3 regions of the Pseudomonas sp. LBUM1676 genome follow, and region 1 is predicted to be linked to each of the others. Evidence: predicted binding sites of a transcription regulator. Region 1 holds the regulator's gene; each other region holds the start of a gene.

The links. Region 1 encodes sigma-54, which starts transcription at its own class of promoters, with help from an activator protein. Its sites were predicted from a motif close to ANTGGCATNNANNTTGCTNT; they were not measured.
Region 2: glnA (glutamate--ammonia ligase) is a predicted target of sigma-54. The motif match lies at 2,703-2,722, and genes of this name have one in related genera.
Region 3: ACA041_RS27645 (pilin) is a predicted target of sigma-54. The motif match lies at 3,651-3,670, and genes of this name have one in related genera.

Annotation. Positions count from the first base shown of each region.
Region 1 covers NZ_CP166777.1:877,894-884,898, reverse strand. The annotation lists gene mlaE (lipid asymmetry maintenance ABC transporter permease subunit MlaE) at 1-233, opposite strand, end outside; gene ACA041_RS03975 (ATP-binding cassette domain-containing protein) at 233-1,042, opposite strand; gene ACA041_RS03970 (KpsF/GutQ family sugar-phosphate isomerase) at 1,320-2,294, shown strand; gene ACA041_RS03965 (KdsC family phosphatase) at 2,294-2,818, shown strand; gene lptC (LPS export ABC transporter periplasmic protein LptC) at 2,826-3,398, shown strand; gene lptA (lipopolysaccharide transport periplasmic protein LptA) at 3,385-3,933, shown strand; gene lptB (LPS export ABC transporter ATP-binding protein) at 3,933-4,658, shown strand; gene ACA041_RS03945 (RNA polymerase factor sigma-54) at 4,843-6,336, shown strand; gene hpf (ribosome hibernation-promoting factor, HPF/YfiA family) at 6,411-6,719, shown strand; gene ptsN (PTS IIA-like nitrogen regulatory protein PtsN) at 6,732-7,005, shown strand, end outside.
Region 2 covers NZ_CP166777.1:314,179-321,183, forward strand. The annotation lists gene ACA041_RS01500 (DUF4124 domain-containing protein) at 1-387, opposite strand, end outside; gene ACA041_RS01505 (DUF4124 domain-containing protein) at 384-899, opposite strand; gene glnA (glutamate--ammonia ligase) at 1,198-2,604, opposite strand; gene thiI (tRNA uracil 4-sulfurtransferase ThiI) at 2,937-4,391, shown strand; gene typA (translational GTPase TypA) at 4,531-6,351, shown strand; gene ACA041_RS01525 (YkgJ family cysteine cluster protein) at 6,571-7,005, opposite strand, start outside.
Region 3 covers NZ_CP166777.1:5,981,341-5,988,345, forward strand. The annotation lists gene ACA041_RS27630 (DUF748 domain-containing protein) at 1-1,953, shown strand, start outside; gene ACA041_RS27635 (DUF2845 domain-containing protein) at 1,953-2,249, shown strand; gene ACA041_RS27640 (BON domain-containing protein) at 2,519-2,872, opposite strand; gene ACA041_RS27645 (pilin) at 3,188-3,604, opposite strand; gene pilB (type IV-A pilus assembly ATPase PilB) at 3,830-5,530, shown strand; gene ACA041_RS27655 (type II secretion system F family protein) at 5,533-6,750, shown strand; gene ACA041_RS27660 (prepilin peptidase) at 6,752-7,005, shown strand, end outside.

The DNA of each region.
Region 1 (7,005 bases):
CCTTGCAGCGCCAGCACCATGCCGATGAACACCCCGGAGACCACGATGATCACCAGGGACATCACGCCCACCGAGTGCAGCTGCTTGACCAGCAGCCCGAAACCGCCGCCGATGCCGCCACGGCCGAATAGGGCATGGAACAGGAATATCGCCGAACGGCCGAACACTCCCAGCACATCGATGCCGGAATGGCCGAAGCGGCGCACTCTTTCTATCAGTGAAATCTTGCGCATCAACGCTTCCCCAGAAGATCTGCGCGGTAATCCGTCGCTGGAAAGTGATAGGCGACCGGTCCGTCAGGTTCCCCCGTCATGAACTGACGGATGCGTGGCTCACTGGAATTCATCAATTCATCAGGCGTGCCCTGCCCCAACACCTGCCCGTCACCCACCACATAGATGTAGTCGGAAATGCTCGCGGTCTCGGCCAGGTCGTGGGATACCACGATGCTGGTGATGCCCAGCGCATCGTTGAGCAGGCGGATCAGGCGCACCAGCACGCCCATGGCGATCGGGTCCTGACCGACAAAAGGCTCGTCGTACATGAGGATCTGCGGATCGAGGGCAATCGCCCGGGCCAGCGCGACACGGCGCTTCATGCCGCCGGACAGTTCGTCAGGCATCAGGTCGATGGCGCCACGCAAGCCCACGGCCTGTAATTTGAGCAGGACGATGTCCCGGATCATTTCTTCCGGAAGCTCGGTATGGACCCGTAGCGGAAAGGCGACGTTCTCGAACACGTCGAGATCGGTGAACAGCGCGCCACTCTGAAACAGCACACCCATGTGCTTGCGCGCATCGAACAGGTCGCTGCGCGACAGCTTGGGCAGGTTTTGGCCATTGACCCAGACTTCACCCTTGCTCGGGCGCAATTGTGCGCCCATCAGCCGTAGCAGCGTGGTCTTGCCACACCCGGAAGGCCCCATGATGCCGGTGACCTTGCCGCGTGGTATACGGATATCGACGTTATTGAAAATGCTGCGCGCACCGCGCTTGAAGGTCAGTCCCTTCAGCTCGACCGCGTAGGCGTTATCGGCACTCATCTAAACTCCTTGCGATGCAGCCTCTCACTCGGACGCCTGACTTTCTTGCGAAAGCACATACCTCCACGGGCAGGCCGAACTGGCGGCGAACTATATCACTGCAAAGGCCAAGCGCCCAAGGCCCACGCCGGCTCATGTTCAGCAACATGACAGGGCAAAAGCCTGTATCTGGAGGGATTAAGTAACAGGGAGTGACAAAGCGCAACGAACTTGCGTGAGGGTTTTGATCATTACCGTTATAATCGCCGCCTTTTCATCAGGCTATACGATTTCCGACATGAGCCAATCCAGCGACCTGATTCAGTCTGCACAACGCACCATCCGCCTCGAACTGGAAGCCGTTACAGGCTTGTTGCCCCGTATCGACGCGGATTTCGTACGCGCTTGCGAGATGATTCTGAACAGCAAGGGCCGCGTGGTCGTGGTCGGCATGGGCAAATCGGGGCACATCGGCAATAAGATCGCCGCCACCCTGGCCAGCACCGGCACCACGGCTTTTTTCGTGCATCCGGCCGAAGCCAGCCACGGCGACATGGGCATGATCACCCGCGATGACATCATCCTGGCATTGTCGAATTCCGGCTCGACCAATGAAATCGTGACCCTGCTGCCGCTGATCAAGCGCCTGGGTATCCAGCTGATCAGCATGACCGGCAACCCCGATTCGCCGCTGGCCAAGGCTGCCGAAGTCAACCTCAACGTGAACGTCGAGCACGAAGCCTGCCCGCTGAACCTGGCGCCGACGTCATCGACCACCGCGGCGCTGGTCATGGGCGACGCCCTGGCCGTTGCACTGCTCGAAGCCCGTGGTTTTACCGCTGAAGATTTCGCCTTTTCCCACCCCGGCGGCGCACTGGGCCGACGCCTGCTGTTGAAAGTGGAAAACGTCATGCACGCCGGGCAAGAGCTGCCGCAGGTCCAGCGCGGCACCCTGCTCAAGGACGCGCTGATGGAAATGACCCGCAAAGGTCTGGGCATGACCGTGATCCTGGAGGCCGATGGTAAACTGGCCGGGATCTTCACCGACGGCGATTTGCGCCGCACCCTGGACCGTGCCATCGACATCCATCACGCCACCATCGACCAGGTCATGACCGTGCATGGCAAGACGGCTCGCGCTGAAATGCTGGCAGCCGAAGCCCTGAAAATCATGGAAGACCATCGAATCAACGCACTGGTGGTAGTGGACAAGGAGGACCGTCCAATCGGCGCCTTCAACCTGTCCGATCTGCTGCGTGCAGGAGTAATGTAATGAGCACCGATCTGCTGGAACGCGGCAAAAACATCAAGCTGGCGGTATTCGACGTCGACGGCGTACTGACTGACGGGCGCCTGTACTTCCTGGAAGACGGCAGCGAATTCAAGACCTTCAACACGCTCGACGGCCAGGGCATCAAGATGTTGATGGCCGCCGGCGTGCAGACCGCTATCATCAGCGGCCGCAAGACCCCGGTGGTCGAGCGGCGGGCGAAAAACCTCGGCATTCCACATCTGTACCAGGGTCGCGAAGACAAACTGGTGGTGCTCGACGAGCTTCTTGCCCAACTCGACCTAAGCTATGACCAGGTCGCCTACCTCGGCGACGACTTGCCGGACCTGCCGGTGATTCGCCGCGTCGGCCTGGGCATGGCGGTGGCCAGTGCCGCCAGCTTCGTGCGTGAACACGCCCACGGCATCACCCAGGCCCGCGGTGGCGAAGGTGCCGCTCGCGAATTCTGCGAATTGATCCTGCGCGCCCAGGGCCGTCTCGATGCGGCCAACGCCGCGTACCTGTGAGCCAACTATGCTGAGCAAAAAGATTCGCAAATACCTGGTGTTCGGTTGCATCGCCGCGCTTTTTGCCGCGGTCGGCTACTGGAACATCAGTCCGGAGCGTTTCCTCGACAAGCCCCTCGTCAAGGCCGATGAAACCAAAATCGACTGGTACGCCACCAATACCCATAGCGTGCAGTACCTGCCGGACGGCAAACTGCAGTACGACATGACGTCAGACAAAGTCGAACACGTGAAAGCCAGCGACGTTACGCTGGTCAGCAAACCGGACTTGAACATGTTCCGCGGTACCGAATTCCCGTGGCATGTGCAGAGCGAACGGGGTGAGGTCAACTCCGGTGGCACCGAAGTCGAACTGATCGACTCGGTACGTATCGCCCGAACCGACGAAAAAAAGCGTACGACCATTATTACCAGCAGTCGCATGACCGTGTTCCCTGAGCAGCAATATGCGCAGACCGAGCAACCCGTTAGAATCGACGGCGCTGGTGGCGTGTCGACCGGCAAGGGCATGAAAGCGTATTTGAAAGAAAGCAGGATACACCTGCTATCGAACGTAAGAGGACAGTATGAGGCTCGTTAAAACCCTCCCTATTTTGCTCAGTCTGGGCGCAGCACTGGGAAGCGTGAGCGCCTGGGCTCTGCCGGACGATAGAAATCAGCCTATCCGCATTCAGGCCGACGACGCCCAACTGGACGACAAGCAAGGTATCGCCACCTACAAGGGTGATGTGATCATCACCCAAGGCTCGATGAAGGTCACCGGCAACACCGTGACCATCACCCGCACCGCCGATGGCGACATAGACGTGGTGACCTCGATCGGCAACCTGGCCTACTTCGAGCAGATGCAGACGGCCGGCGATTCCAAGCCGGTTCAGGGTTACGGCGTCACGATCCAGTACCACGCCTCGCAAGACCGCGTCGTGCTGATCGACCGCGCCAAAGTCATCGACAAGGATGGCAACGTCACCCAAGGCGAGAAAATCGTCTACGACACGGTCAAGAAACTGGCTAACGCCGGCCGCGCCACAGGCACCAAAGTCACCGAACAACGTCCGCGCGTCGACATGGTGATCCAGCCGAAGAAGAAATCCGACGAGCAAAAGGCCCCGTAATGGCAACTCTGAAAGCTCAGCATCTGGCCAAGAGCTACAAGAGCCGTCAGGTCGTGCGCGACGTCAGCCTGTCCATCGACAGCGGTCAGATCGTCGGCTTGCTTGGCCCTAACGGCGCCGGCAAAACCACCTGTTTCTACATGATTGTCGGGCTGGTGCAGGCCGATCAGGGTCGTGTACTGATCGACGACCTGGATGTCAGCCACCAGCCGATGCACGGTCGCGCGAAGGCTGGTATCGGCTATTTGCCGCAAGAAGCGTCGATCTTCCGCAAACTCTCGGTGGCCGATAACATCATGGCGATTCTCGAGACCCGCAAGGAACTCGACAAGGCCGGCCGCCGCAAAGAGCTGGAAAGCCTGCTGCAGGAATTCCACATCCACCACATCCGCGACAACCTCGGTATGAGCCTGTCCGGTGGTGAACGCCGCCGGGTGGAAATCGCCCGCGCACTGGCGACCAACCCGAAATTCATCCTCCTCGACGAACCTTTCGCCGGCGTGGACCCGATTTCGGTGGGTGACATCAAACAGATCATCCATCACCTCAAGGCCAAGGGCATCGGTGTGTTGATCACCGACCACAACGTCCGCGAAACCCTGGATATCTGCGAAACCGCGTACATCGTCAACGATGGCCAACTGATCGCCGAAGGCGATTCTGCCACCATCCTGGCCAACGAACTGGTCAAGGAAGTGTATCTGGGCCATGAGTTCCGCCTGTAAGCGCTGAGGTGTCCAGCTTGTCGCTCAAGCGCTTGTCTCGATAAAAAATCAACACTTTTTTATTGTTACAGCGCTCTAGGCAAACGCTAAAGTTTCGGGCATATAATTTGCTTATGTTTGGCGCTTCGGCGCCCTGTAGTGGATGGCGCATGTGCGCCGGCGAATAAGGTGTTAAGCCCCTGCCATGAAACCATCGCTAGTCCTGAGAATGGGCCAGCAGCTGACGATGACACCGCAGCTGCAACAGGCCATCCGCCTGCTCCAATTGTCGACCCTGGACCTGCAACAGGAAATCCAGGAGGCCCTGGAGTCCAATCCGATGCTCGAACGCCAGGAAGAAGGCGACGACTTCGATAATGCCGACCCCTTGGCCGACAAAGCCGAACAGCAACCCAACGCCGACGTTTCGGAACCCTCTTACCAGGAAACCGCCCCGACGGTGGATAACCTCGAGGAAGGCGACTGGAACGAGCGCATTCCCAACGAACTGCCCGTCGATACCGCGTGGGAAGACGTTTACCAGACCAGCGCCAGCAGCCTGCCGAGCAACGATGACGACGAGTGGGATTTCACCACCCGTACATCGGCCGGTGAAAGCCTGCAAAGCCATCTGCTTTGGCAACTGAACCTGGCGCCGATGTCCGACACCGATCGCCTGATCGCCGTGACCCTGATCGATTGCATCAACAATCAGGGCTACCTGGACGAAACCCTCGAGGAAATTCTCGAAGCCTTCGACCCGGAACTGGACATCGAACTCGACGAAATAGAAGCCGTCCTGCATCGCATCCAGCAATTCGAACCGGCCGGCATCGCCGCCCGCAACCTGGGCGAATGCCTGCTCCTGCAATTGCGCCAGTTGCCCGCCAAGACCCCTTGGCTGGCCGAGGCCAAGCGCCTGGTCACCGACTACATCGATCTGCTCGGCAGCCGCGACTACAGCCAGCTGATGCGTCGCATGAAGCTCAAGGAAGATGAGCTGCGCCAGGTGATCGAACTGGTCCAGAGCCTCAACCCGCGTCCTGGCTCGCAGATCGAGTCCAGTGAAGCCGAGTACGTCGTCCCCGATGTCATCGTGCGCAAGGACAACGAGCGCTGGCTGGTGGAGCTCAATCAGGAATCGGTGCCACGGCTGCGGGTCAATGCCCAATACGCCGGCTTCGTGCGCCGTGCCGACACCAGTGCCGACAACACCTTCATGCGCAATCAGTTGCAAGAGGCCCGCTGGTTCATCAAGAGCCTGCAAAGCCGCAACGAAACCCTGATGAAAGTGGCCACCCAGATCGTCGAGCATCAGCGCGGCTTCCTGGAGTACGGCGACGAAGCCATGAAACCGCTGGTGCTGCATGACATCGCTGAAGCGGTGGGTATGCACGAATCGACGATTTCACGAGTGACCACACAGAAATTCATGCATACCCCTCGGGGCATCTATGAGTTGAAATACTTTTTTTCCAGCCACGTCAGCACCTCCGAAGGCGGCGAATGCTCGTCAACGGCGATCCGCGCGATCATCAAAAAACTGGTTGCGGCGGAAAATCAGAAAAAGCCGTTGAGTGACAGCAAGATCGCTGGTTTACTGGAGGCACAAGGCATTCAGGTGGCTCGCCGCACCGTCGCCAAATACCGCGAATCCCTCGGGATCGCGCCTTCGAGCGAACGCAAGCGGTTGATGTAGAGCCACGCCACAGCGTTCCAGTGGTAGATCATCGGGTCTACCGCTTTATGCACTGGCAACGAAGGAGAAGCTGTATGCAAGTCAACATCAGTGGACACCAACTGGAAGTGACCGAACCTCTGCGCACCTACATCGGCGAAAAACTCGACCGATTGGAGAGGCACTTCGACAAGATAACCAACGTGCAAGTCACGATGAACGTCGAAAAGCTGCTGCAGAAAATCGAAGCCACGCTGCATATCCCCGGCGGAGAAGTGGTCGCCAACGCTGAGCATACTGACATGTATGCCGCGATCGACCTGCTGACCGACAAGCTGGATCGCCAACTCAAAAAGCATAAGGAAAAGACCCAGAGCCTCCTCCAGGGCGCAACCGGTCGTTAACACTCCCAACTCATGATCCGACTTGAAACCATCCTGACCCCCGGCCGTTCCCTCGTGAACGTGCCGGGCGGCAGTAAAAAGAAAGCCCTCGAACAAATTGCCAACCTGATCCACCGCGAAGTACCGGATCTGGAGATGCAAGACGTCTTTGAGGCTCTGATTGCCCGTGAAAAACTCGGCTCGACCGGTTTTGGCAACGGCATCGCCATCCCTCACTGTCGCCTCAAGGGCTGCACTACGCCCGTCAGTGCCTTGATGCACTTGGACGCCCCCATCGATTTCGACG
Region 2 (7,005 bases), 560 kb from region 1:
GACCGGGCTGGTGCCAGGTTCGGCTGTGGGCTGGCCGTCAAGCAACAGGCGCAAGCGATGGCCGCGTTGCAGGCCGGGCTCGCTGGTGACGCTGACGATCAATTCGCCAGCGCTGCTGCGCATGGTCGCGTCAGGCTCCGGTATCAGTACTCTGAGCATGTCGTAGCGAAAGAGGGGTTTGGCTTCGGCTTTTTTCCCGGTCATCGCTGCGGCTGCGCCGGTCGGATGAGCGGACATGCGGTTGCTCGTCGCCAGCGGCACGCGCTTGGCATTGCTGGTGCCTGGCTGATCGGTGAAGACTCGATTGCCCTGGGCGTCGACGTAGGTGAAGACTTCGGCCGACGCGGGCAGGGCGATCAGGCAAGCGATCAACAGCCAGGACTTCACGGTGTATGCACCCGTTGCACGGTGAAGGTCACGGTCGGACTCTGTTGCACGATGTTTTCCCCGGCGATGACCTGTACCGCGAGGCTGTGCGTGCCGCGATCAATGTTGACCAATTGCAGAATCGGCACGTTGCTCGGTTGGCCGTAAGGTTGATCGTCCAGCAGCAGCCTGAACGAATGTGGGCCTTGCAGGCGTGGTTTGATCAGCACGTTGACGGTGAAGGTGCCATTGTTGGCCCGCAGGGCTTCGGTGGTGGGCAGGCCGGTCAATTCCAGCACCTCGTAGGCGCTGCGCGATTGCTCGCGATCGTTGGTGCTGGCAGCTGGCGCGGGTGCGCTCGGCGTCAGGGGCTCGACACTGTTGAGCGGCGGCAACTCGACCGGCTGCGCGTTGGCGCCATCGGGCGGTTGATTGCTGTAGGCGATGTTGCCGTTGGCGTCCGTGTACTTATAGATCTGCGCTGCGGCGGGCAGGGCGATCAGCAGCAGGATGATTGGAAAACCACGACCCATAAAATCGACCAGAAACGAAAGCGTTGGGGTGCAGCATAGGTCAGGGGTGGCGGTTGACCCAAGTTGTTAACATTCGGCGATGATTTATCGCAACCTCCCAAACACCACAAAACTATGTGGGAGCGAGCTTGCTCGCGATGGCGGCGTGGCAGACGACATCAATGTTGGATGATCAACCGTCATCGCGAGCAAGCTCGCTCCCACAGGGGTTTAGTGTCAGCCATTGAATCGCGGGTATAAAAAAGGCCTCCCGAAGGAGGCCTCTTTTTTTCACGCTGCTTGCGCAGGCGCTACCGGATCAGCAGCTGTAGTACAGCTCATATTCCAGTGGGTGTACGAAGGTACGTACCTTGATTTCTTCTTCGCTTTTCAGGGCGATGTAAGCGTCGATGAAGTCGTCGCTGAAAACGCCGCCTTTGGTCAGGAACGCACGACCTTTGTCCAGCTCTTCCAGGGCTTCTTTCAGGCTGCCGCAAACTTGTGGGATCTCTTTGGCCTCTTCAGGCGGCAGGTCGTACAGGTTTTTGTCAGCGGCGTCGCCTGGGTGGATCTTGTTCTGGATGCCGTCCAGGCCAGCCATCAACAGTGCAGCGAAGCCCAGGTACGGGTTGGCTGCCGGATCCGGGAAGCGGGCTTCGATACGGCGAGCGCGAGGGCTGGACACGTAAGGAATACGGATCGAAGCGGAACGGTTGCGAGCCGAGTAGGCCAGCATTACCGGAGCTTCGAAACCTGGGACCAGACGCTTGTAGGAGTTGGTCGACGGGTTGGTGAAGCCGTTCAGCGCCTTACCGTGCTTGATGATGCCGCCGATGAAGTACAGGGCGGTATCGGACAGGCCGGCATAACCTTCGCCAGCGAAGGTGTTCTTGCCATCTTTGGCGATGGACAGGTGAACGTGCATACCCGAGCCGTTGTCGCCGTACAGAGGCTTAGGCATGAAGGTCGCGGTGCGGCCGTATGCATCAGCAACGTTGTGTACGCAGTATTTCAGGGTCTGAACTTCGTCAGCCTTGGCCACCAGGGTGTTGAACTTCACACCGATTTCGTTCTGGCCAGCAGTCGCCACTTCGTGGTGGTGAACTTCGATGACCAGGCCCATCTCTTCCATGGCGTTGCACATGGAGGTACGGATCTCGTGATCGTGGTCGAACGGCGGAACAGGGAAGTAGCCGCCTTTGACGCCTGGACGGTGGCCACGGTTGCCGCCTTCCACGTCCTGGTCGGACATCCACGAACCTTGCTCGGAGTAGATCTTGAACATGGAACCGGAGATGTCGGACTTGAACTTCACTTCGTCGAAGATGAAGAATTCAGGCTCCGGACCTACAAATACGGTGTCGCCGATACCGGTCGACTTCAGGTATTCCTCGGCACGCTTGGCGATCGCACGTGGGTCACGGTCGTAGCCTTGCATGGTCGAAGGCTCGATCACGTCGCAGACCAGGATCAGGGTCGGCTCTTCGGTGAACGGGTCGAGTACGGCAGTGCTGTCGTCCGGCATCAGGATCATGTCGGAGGCTTCGATGCCTTTCCAGCCAGCGATGGAGGAACCGTCGAACATTTTGCCTTCTTCGAAGAAAGCTTCATCCAGCGCGTCGCGAGCCGGCATGGTCACGTGATGCTGAGTGCCTTTGGTGTCTGTGAAGCGCAGATCAATCCACTTGACGTCATGATCTTTGATGAGTTGAACCGACTTCGACATAGTGTCCTCCGGGTGGATTCGGGCTTTGGTAGTGGAAGGCCCTTGGAATGTGGGTGATGCCGGCGCGAATACTCTGCCAAGGCAACCTGCCTCACAAGGGAGCAAATTGCATGCCAGTGCCCCACCATGGGTTTTTTGCCCCAATATCACGCTAATAAAGGCCAAATACGCAGCAAAGGCGAAATTCTCGCCCTGTAATGTGGCGTGCAAATCGACAAATGACCTGTTTTGGTGCGTGCAAAACCTTCTGCACATTAACTGGTTAAACCTTGAGCAATTTCCGCTATAATCCGCGCCCCCCTTTTTCGGCTGGCCCAGCGCGCGCTGTTTTCATGAAACTAATCGTAAAAGTCTTTCCAGAGATCACCATCAAGAGCCGCCCGGTACGGATGCGTTTCATCCGCCAGTTGGCCAAAAACATCCGTACCGTGCTCCGTGACCTGGACCCGGCTGTGGTGGTGAACGGTGTGTGGGACAATCTCGAGCTGGAAACCCGCGTCAGCGAGCCCAAGGCCCTGAAGGAGATGACCGAGCGCCTGAGTTGCATGCCGGGCATCGCGCATTTCCTGCAGGTTGACGAATACCCGCTGGGTGACTTCGACGACATCGTTGCCAAGTGCAAGCAGCACTTCGGCGCAGCGTTGTCCGGAAAGATCTTTTCGGTGCGCTGCAAGCGGGCCGGCAAGCATGAATTCAGCTCGATGGACGTCGAGAAATACGTCGGCAGTCAACTGCGTCGTCAGTGCGGCGCCGCTGGAATCTCGCTGAAAGAGCCGCAAATCGAAGTCCGCATCGAAATTCGCGACAAACGGTTGTTTGTGATCCACAGCCAGCACAACAGCATCGGCGGTTATCCGCTGGGTGCCCTGGAACAGACGCTTGTGCTGATGTCCGGCGGCTTCGATTCCACCGTTGCCGCCTACCAGATCATGCGCCGCGGCCTGATGAGCCATTTCTGCTTCTTCAATCTGGGCGGAAGAGCCCATGAACTGGGCGTCATGGAAGTCGCGCACTTCATCTGGAAGAAGTACGGAAGCTCCCAGCGCGTGTTATTTGTGAGTGTGCCATTCGAGGAAGTACTGGGAGAAATTCTCGGTAAAGTCGATAACAGTCATATGGGTGTGGTTTTGAAGCGTATGATGTTGCGCGCTGCTTCCCGTATTGCCGATCGGCTGGAGATCGAAGCGCTGGTCACCGGCGAAGCGATTTCCCAGGTGTCGAGCCAGACGTTGCCGAACCTGTCCGTGATCGACTGCGTGACCGACAAGCTGGTCTTGCGTCCGCTGATCGCCAGTCACAAGCAGGACATTATCGACCTGGCCAACGAAATCGGCACTGCCGACTTCGCCAAGCACATGCCGGAATATTGCGGGGTCATCTCGGTGAACCCCAAGACCCACGCCAAACGTCCACGCGTGGAGCATGAAGAGAAAGAATTCGACATGGCGGTACTCGAGCGTGCGCTCGAGAACGCCAAACTGGTGCCGATCGATCGCGTGATCGACGAATTGGGCCAGGACTTGCAAATCGAAGAAGTCAGCGAAGCACTGGCGGGCCAGATCATCATCGACATCCGTCACCCGGATGCCGCTGAAGACGAGCCGCTGGAACTCGCCGGCATTGAGGTACAGACGATGCCGTTTTATGCATTGAACGCTCGTTTCAAGGAACTGGACCCTACTCGCCAGTACCTGCTGTATTGCGACAAAGGCGTGATGAGTCGCCTGCATGCCCACCATTTGCTCAGTGAGGGGCATGCCAATGTGCGCGTTTATCGACCGAGCTAAGAGCCCGGGGCTGTATGCCTGTGGCCTGCGTCACCGGCCCCCCGACTCTGCCGTCAAGCTGTAACGGCAAGGCCTGACTCTACTGTAAATCGCTGCCAAGACTTGTCAGCACACCGAATCCTCTGATCGAGATACACAAGTGATCGAAAATCTACGCAACATCGCCATCATTGCTCACGTTGACCATGGTAAGACCACCCTGGTAGACAAACTCTTGCGTCAATCCGGCACCCTGGAGCGCAACGAGCTCAACGACGAGCGCGTGATGGACTCCAACGACCAGGAGAAAGAGCGCGGTATTACCATTCTGGCGAAAAACACCGCCATCAACTGGAACGGCTACCACATCAACATCGTGGACACCCCGGGCCACGCCGACTTCGGCGGCGAAGTTGAACGCGTTATGTCGATGGTTGACTCCGTTCTGCTGCTGGTTGACGCTCAAGACGGCCCTATGCCGCAAACCCGTTTCGTGACCAAGAAGGCTTTCGAAGCCGGCCTGCGTCCAATCGTGGTCATCAACAAGGTTGACCGTCCAGGCGCGCGTCCGGACTGGGTTCTGGACCAGATCTTCGACCTGTTCGACAACCTGGGTGCTACCGAAGAACAGCTTGATTTTCAGGTTGTTTACGCTTCGGCCCTGAACGGTATTGCCGGTCTGGAACACACCGCCATGGCGGAAGACATGACCCCGCTGTACCAGGCGATCGTCGACCACGTTCCAGCTCCGAAAGTTGACCGTGACGGCCCGTTCCAGATGCAAATCTCGGCACTGGACTACAACAGCTTCCTGGGTGTTATCGGCGTTGGTCGTATCGCTCGTGGTCGCGTCAAGCCGAACACTCAAGTTGTGGCTATCGACGCCGACGGCAAGCGCCGCAACGGTCGTATCCTGAAGCTGATGGGTCACCACGGTCTGCACCGTATCGACGTTGACGAAGCAGCTGCCGGCGACATCGTCTGCATCAGCGGCTTCGACCAGCTGTTCATCTCCGACACTCTGTGCGACCCACTGAACGTCGAAGCGATGAAGCCGCTGACCGTTGACGAGCCAACCGTTTCCATGACCTTCCAGGTTAACGACTCGCCGTTCTGCGGTCGTGAAGGCAAGTTCGTCACCAGCCGTAACATCAAAGAGCGTCTGGACAAGGAACTGCTCTACAACGTTGCCCTGCGCGTTGAAGAAGGCGACACCGCCGACAAGTTCAAGGTCTCCGGCCGTGGTGAACTGCACCTCTCGGTACTGATCGAAACCATGCGTCGCGAAGGCTTCGAAATGGGTGTTGGTCGTCCGGAAGTGATCATCCGTCTGGTTGACGGTGTGAAGCACGAACCGTACGAAAACGTGACCATCGACCTGCCGGAAGAATCGCAAGGTTCGATCATGGAACAGATCGGTATCCGTAAAGGCGACCTGACCAACATGGTTCCGGATGGCAAGGGCCGTGTGCGCCTTGAGTACAACATCCCGGCTCGTGGCTTGATCGGTTTCCGTAACGAGTTCCTGACCCTGACCTCCGGCGCAGGCATCCTGACCTCGATCTTCGACCGTTACGACGTGATGAAGTCCGGCGACATGTCCGGCCGTCAGAACGGCGTGCTGGTGTCGGTTGCTACCGGTAAGGCGCTGACTTACTCGCTGGAAACCCTGCAAGCTCGCGGCAAACTGTTCCTGGGTCACGGTGAAGACGTGTACGAAGGTCAAATCGTCGGCATCAACAGCCGCGACAACGACCTGGGCGTCAACCCAACCAAAGGCAAGAAGCTCGACAACATGCGTGCTTCGGGTAAAGACGAAACCATCGCTCTGGTTCCGCCTATCCGCTTCACCCTGGAGCAGGCTCTGGAATTCGTTCAAGAAGACGAATTGTGCGAAGTCACTCCTAAGTCCATCCGTCTTCGTAAGAAGATCCTGGGCGAAAGCGAGCGTACCCGCGCTGCCAAGAAAGCCGGTAACTGAGTTTCGACTTAGTTAGCAGCTAAAAAAACGCCCCCGATCGTAAGGTCGGGGGCGTTTTTGTTTGTCTGGGGTTTATGCGGTGTTAGTGCCGGCCCCTTCGCGAGCAGGCTCGCTCCCACAGGGGGGGGCGGCGCTGAACACAAATTTTGTGAACACCACAATTCACTGTGGGAGCGAGCCTGCTCGCGAAGAGGCCCGGTCAGGCAGCGAGATTGCGGATCAGAACTTCTCGAGCGTCCGACGGCTAGCGCTGGTCTCACGCGCCACTTCCTTCGGCTTGTAAGCGCAATACCCCGGCCGCGGCCCGATTTTCGGATGATTGCGGCAGGTGTCCGGGCGCTTTTCATAAATAGTGCACAGACGGCTCTTACGATCCAGGTACAGGCAGTCGTTGTTACTCATGCGCTGAAGGGTAAAAATCTCGGTCTTCTGGCTGTAACGCTCGACGATCCCTTCCTTCTGCAGGCGCTTGGCGATGTTCTTCGCTGGCTCGCCGCGTTCGAATTCGTCGACAATACCGATACGGATCAGATCCTTGATCTTGACCTCGACCGGCAATGTGCAGCAACTGGACACGCAGGAACCGCACATCGGCGCAGAGTACTTGGCCCAGGTATCGAGGCGATCGATCTCAGCGGCGGCGATCAGGTTGGA
Region 3 (7,005 bases), 1.8 Mb from region 1:
CTGTTCGCCAGCCAACCGTCCAAAGAAGCCGTCAAGGCCAAAGCCGAACCGGCCAGCACCCCGGCCGCCGCCGATTCGCCGAAACCCGACCCCGCGCCGCCGAGCAAGCCTTGGCAGGTGCTGCTCAAAGACGTGCAATTGCGCGATTACCAGGTGCATCTGGCCGACCGCAAGGCACAACCGGCCGTGGCCCTGGACGTCGGCCCGCTGAACCTGGACCTGAAGAACTTCGACAGCCTCAATGGCTCGCCCTTCAACCTCAAGCTCGATACCGGCGTGGGCAAGCAAGGCAAGATCATGGCGGACGGCGAAGTCAATCTGGCCCCGGTCAGCGCCAGGTTGAACGTCCAGACCAAGGACATCGACCTGCGGGTCGCGCAATCCTACATCAATCCGTTCATTCGTCTGGAACTGCGCAGCGGCATGCTCGGCAGTGATCTGGCGGTCGACTTGAAGAGCACCGAGCCGCTGGCGTTCAGCGTCACCGGGCGCGCCCAGGTCGATCAGCTGCACACCCTCGACACCCTGAAAACCCGCGACTTCCTCAAGTGGCAGCAGTTGGTGCTCGAAGGCCTGAATTATCAGCACGGCGACAGCCTGTCGATCGACAAGGTCAACCTGTTCCAACCCTATGTGCGCTTCATGATCGCCGACGATCGCACCACCAACATCGATGATCTGCTGATTCCACAACCGGCCGATTCCGGCGCCAAGGCCGCCGCGGCCAAACCCGCGACCAAGGACAAACCACTGGGCATCCACATTGGCGGCATTGCCATCAATGACGGCTCGGCCAACTTCGCCGACTTCAGCCTGACGCCGAACTTCGCCACTGTCGTTCAACAGCTCAACGGCCAGATCGGCACCATCGACAGTCGCCAGGCGAAACCGGCCAGTGTCGACATCAAAGGCAAGGTCGACCGCTATGCGCCGGTTACCATCAAGGGTTCGGTCAACCCGTTCGACCCGATGGCCAGCCTCGATATCGCCACCAGTTTCAAACGGGTGGAACTGACGACCCTGACGCCCTATTCCGGCAAATTCGCCGGCTACCGCATCCGCAAGGGTCGGCTCAATCTCGACCTGCATTACCTGATCACCAAAGGCCAGCTCAAAGCGCAAAACAAAGTGGTGGTCGAACAGCTGCAACTGGGTGAAAAAGTCGACAGCCCGGATGCGGTGAGCCTGCCTCTGAAGCTCGCCATCGCGTTGCTCAAGGATGTCGACGGCAAGATTTCCATCGAGCTGCCGGTGACCGGTGACCTGAACAACCCGCAGTTCAGCATCATGCCGATTGTCTGGCAGACCCTGCGCAATCTGATCGTCAAGGCCGCCGCCGCGCCATTCAAGATGATTGGAGGGCTGGTCAGTGGCGGTGGCTCGCAAGACCTGGGTACCGTGGCCTTTGCCCCGGGCTCTAGCGAACTGAGCAAAGACGCCGAGGCTGCGCTGATCAAGCTGTCCCAGGCACTCAAGGAACGCCCTGCCCTGCGCCTGGAGATCGAAGGCACCGCCGCGCAAAGTAGCGATGGCCCGCTGATTGCCGAACAGCGCCTGGAGCGCGAATACCAGTACAACTACTACAAGATGCTCCAGCGTCGCGGCGACAAGGTACCGGCCCAGGCATCACTGATAGAAGTGCCGGACAGCGAGAAAGGTCCACTGCTGGAAGGTATCTACCGCATACGCTTGAAGACTCAGCCACCGGCCGAATGGAAGGATCTGGGCAAGGAAGAACGCACCGCGAAAATGCGCGACGGTGTGATCCAGTTCTGGAGCTCCAGCGACGTGCTCTTGCGCCAGCTGGGTCAGGATCGCGCCAGCAGCATCAAGGATTACCTGGTGGACAAGACCAGGCTGGAGGATGACCGGGTGTATTTCATCGACACCAGTCTTGGTCAGGCTGAAAGTGATGGCCGGGTTGTCACGCAGATGCACCTGGACGCGGAATGATGAATACACAGTGGCTCGCAGCCGTGGTATTGGCATTGGCCGCCAGCCAGGCATCGGCCGCCGATACCCTGCGCTGCGGCAGTCAGCTGGTCAGCGTCGGGGACAGGTCCAGTGAAGTGCTGCAAAAATGCGGTGAACCGGTCAGCCGGGATTTGCTGGGCTACAAACGTAGCGTGGACCGGCGGGAAGAGTTCCAGGTCGAGGAATGGACCTACGGGCCTAACGGCGGGATGTATCAGTACCTGCGGTTTGAAGGTAATCGGTTGAAGCAGATCACCAGTAAACGCGGTAATTAGGCACGCCATCAATCGTTGTAGGAGCAAGCTTGCTCGCGATGAGGCCGTCACATTCAACATTTGTGTTGTCTGTTACACCGCTATCGCGAGCAAGCTTGCTCCTACAGTTGTTTTGTGGCGCCCACAATAGAACAGGCCCCGGACACGAATGTGCGGGGCCTGTAATGACCACATCCTTGTGGCCTTTCGCATGAACTCTAAAGTTGCGGCAGACGTATGACTCGGCCCGGCTACCGCGCCTTCTCCCGGTTCAGGCGAGAAGTCTTGCCTTACTCGGCTTTGAGGCCGTCAGCGGAGACCGCTTTGACGCCTTTGATTTTCTTGGCGATAGCCACGGCGACGTCTTTCTGAGATTCAGTCACTGCGGTGGTAGACGACAGGGAAACAACACCTTTGTTGGTTTCGACCTTGATGTCAGTACCAGGAATGCCTTTTTCGGTCACCAGGTCTGCTTTGACTTTGGTGGTAATCCAGGTATCGGAAGTGGCTTCTTTGGCTTCGGTGACTTCACCGGCGGCCAGCACCATTGGAGCTTGAGTGGCTTGAGTCTGGGCAAATGCAGCGCTTGCCATGGTCAGGGTCAGCGCGGTAGCAGCAGCGGCAGTGATAGCGAACTTCTTCATACGAGTAACTCCTGTTTTTTCATAAAGTCTGCTGCGTGTCTTGTCAGCAGGGTTACTGGGTATATTGCGAACGCTGTGCCAACTTTGAGACAGCTAATAATTCGTTATAAATCAGATACTTAAGAAACCACCTAATTTTCGGAATCATGCAAAATGCATGACTTCGAAATTATCTACATGCAAGTTGCGGGTTTTACCGTGGGCCTAAGGCCATGAATTGTTGGAGTTTTCTACTTTGCAAAGCATTTCGAGCGTCGAATAAAAAAACCCGCATCGAGAGATGCGGGTTTGGATCAAGCTATACAACAATTATTATCAAACGCCCTTGCAACCTTTAGGCGCGTATTCCTGCGTAACGCCGGTTGCACATGACCAACCAGTTGCTGGATCCCGGCTCAAGGTTATTGTCAGTCCAAGCACAGGCGCTGGGGCATTTTCGATTTTGCAGACGATCGTACCTACCCCTGTAGCTGCCACTCCCGTAACGGTATAAGTGCAGTTACTGGAACTTGCAGCACCGGCGGGTGCGGTGGTAGTGACGGTCGGTGCAGTGCCCTGATTAATCAAATCTTCGTATGGCACCTTCATCGCCGAGATCTCAGCCAGCCCGGCCGTCACCTTCGCTCGCGCCTGATATTTCGAGTAAGCCGGCAACGCAAACGTCGCCAAAATCCCGATGATCGCCACCACGATCAGCAATTCAATAAGCGTAAAACCTTTCTGAGTATTCATAGACAAGCTCCATGCATGAGTCGAAATCTCATGATCTGAATTAGCCACAGCACAGCCCATGCCAAGCCCGTCATCCCCAGTTATCGGGAGGTGAAGGCAACGCAGCGCCGTTTCCTACCCGCAGAATCCGCACTTTCTGACAATTATTGTCACCTCAGCACCCCTGGTTTGGCTCCGTCGCTTGACTAGGCTATAAGTCATGAACTGTCTGCGTCCGGTATCCCCATGAATGACATCGCCCTTAGCGGTCTGGCCAAGCAATTGGTGCTGGCCGAACTGCTCACTGACAAAAGCGCGCAACAGGCGTATCAGCAAGCCCAACGCAACCGGATTTCCCTGGTCAGTTACCTGGTGCAGAACAACCTGGTGAAAAGCCGTCAGGTCGCCGAGATTGCCTCGGAGCACTTCGGCATGGCCTTGCTGGACCTCAATTGCCTGGAAAAGGAAACCCAGCCCAGGGGCCTGGTCAGCGAGAAGCTGGTCCGCCAGCACCACGCCCTGCCACTGTGGCGACGGGGCAACAAACTGTTCGTAGGGATTTCCGATCCGACCAATCACCAGGCCATCAACGACATCCAGTTCAGCACCGGCCTCAGTACCGAAGCGATTCTGGTCGAAGACGAAAAACTCACGGACGCCATCGAAAAATTCTTCGACAGCCACAGTACCGGCCTGGAAGACATGGCCGACGTCGACCTCGATGGCGTGGACATCGAGTCGATCGATGACAACAATCAGGACGCCATCGCCGGGCAGGATGTCGATGACGCGCCCGTGGTGCGCTTCGTTCACAAGATGTTGCTCGATGCGATCAAGAGCGGCTCTTCCGACCTGCATTTCGAGCCCTACGAAAAAACCTATCGCGTGCGGATGCGCACCGACGGCATGCTGCGTGAAGTCGCCAAACCACCGATTCAACTGGCCAACCGCATCGCTTCACGGCTGAAAGTCATGGCCAGCCTCGACATCTCCGAACGACGCCGGCCCCAGGACGGGCGGATCAAGATGCGCCTGTCCAAGAGCAAGTCCATCGACTTCAGGGTCAATACCCTGCCGACCCTGTGGGGCGAGAAAGTGGTGATCCGGATCCTCGATCCGTCCAGCGCGCAGATGGGCATCGATGCCCTGGGCTATGAGGCCGACCAGAAAGCCTTGTACATGGCCGCGCTCAAGCAACCACAGGGGATGATCCTGGTGACCGGCCCCACCGGCTCGGGCAAGACCGTGTCGCTCTATACCGGCCTGAACATTCTCAACACCGTGGATATCAACATCTCCACCGCCGAAGACCCGGTGGAGATCAACATGGAAGGCATCAACCAGGTCAACGTCAATCCCAAGCAGGGCCTGGGCTTTGCCCAGGCGCTGCGCTCGTTTCTGCGTCAGGACCCGGACGTGATCATGGTCGGCGAAATCCGTGACCTCGAAACTGCGGAAATCGCCATCAAGGCCGCCCAAACCGGACACCTGGTGCTGTCGACCCTGCACACCAACAGTGCTGCGGAAACCCTGACCCGTCTGCACAACATGGGTATCCAGGGGTTCAACATTGCCACTTCGGTCAGCCTGATCATCGCCCAGCGCCTGGCGCGCAAATTGTGCAGCCATTGCAAGAAACCCATCGAGATTCCCCGGGAGGCGCTGCTCAAGGAAGGCTTCCCCGAGGAACGCATCGGCTCATTCACGATCTATGAGCCAGTCGGTTGCGATCACTGCAACAACGGTTACAAAGGGCGCGTAGGGATTTATGAAGTGGTCAAGAACACACCAGAGCTGCAACGCCTGATCATGGCCGAGGGCAATTCACTGGAAATCGATACCCAGATGCGTAAAGACGGGTTCAACGACCTGCGTACTTCCGGGTTGATCAAGGCCATGCAGGGCATCACCAGCCTTGAAGAAATCAACCGGGTCACCAAGGACTGAACATGGCGGTCAAAGCAGCAAAAATCAGCGTGTATGCCTGGGAAGGCACGGACAGGAAAGGCACGAAAATGACCGGCGAACTCAGCGGTCAGAATCCGGCACTGATCAAGGCGCAGTTGCGCAAGCAAGGCATCAATCCCGGCAAGGTGCGCAAGAAATCCGTCTCGATTCTCAACCTGGGCAAGCGCATCAAGGCCCAGGACATCGCCCTGTTCACCCGGCAGATGGCGACCATGATGAAAGCTGGCGTGCCGCTGCTGCAATCGTTCGACATCATTGGCGAAGGCTTCGATAACCCGGCTATGCGCAAACTGGTGGATGAGGTGAAACAGGAAGTCGCGGCGGGTAACAGCTTCGCCGCGGCGCTGCGCAAAAAGCCTCAGTACTTCGATGAGCTCTATTGCAACCTGGTCGATGCCGGCGAGCAGGCCGGCGCCCTGGACACCCTGCTGGAACGGGTGGCCACCTACAAGGAAAAGAGCGAAAGCCTCAAGGCGAAGATCAAGAAAGCCATGACCTACCCGCTCGCGGTGGTGTTCGTGGCGATCATCGTGACCGGGATTCTACTGGTCAAGGTGGTACCGCAGTTCGAGTCGGTGTTCAAGGGATTTGGTGCCGAACTGCCGGCCTTCACCGTGATGATCATCGGCCTGTCGGAATTCATGCAGGACTGGTGGTGGGTGATGCTCGGCATGCTGATCGCGGCGGTCTTCGGCCTGCGTCACGCCTTCAAGACGTCGCAAGTCTTTCGGGACCGGACGGATACCTGGCTGCTGAAACTGCCGTTGGTTGGCACGCTGATGTACAAGTCCGCGGTGGCCCGTTATGCCCGTACACTGTCGACCACCTTCGCCGCAGGCGTGCCGTTGGTCGAGGCCCTGGAGTCGGTGGCAGGCGCGACCGGCAACATTGTGTTCAAGCGTGCGGTACTGCGCATCAAGCAGGACGTTTCGACCGGCGTGCAGCTGAATTTCTCCATGCGCTCCTCCGGCATCTTTCCGAACATGGCGATCCAGATGACCGCCATTGGCGAAGAATCAGGGGCACTGGACGACATGCTCGACAAGGTCGCGGGTTTCTATGAGGACGAAGTGGATAACATGGTCGATAACCTCACCAGCCTGATGGAACCGTTCATCATGGTGGTGCTGGGGGTTGTTGTCGGTGGCCTGGTGGTTGCGATGTACCTGCCCATCTTCCAACTTGGCTCTGCGATCTGACATGCCCTTGAACGAAATCCTGATGGTCTATCCGCTGGCCTTCGTCGTCATTGCGGCAGTGCTCGGCCTGCTGGTCGGCAGCTTCCTCAATGTGGTGACCTGGCGCCTGCCGAAAATGCTCGAGCGCGAGTGGCGACTACAGGCCCACGATATTCTGGGTTTGCCTGACGCAACGCCTCTGCCGATTTACAACCTGCTGCTACCGCACTCTCAGTGCCCGCACTGCAGCCACCGGATTCGCGCCTGGGAAAATAT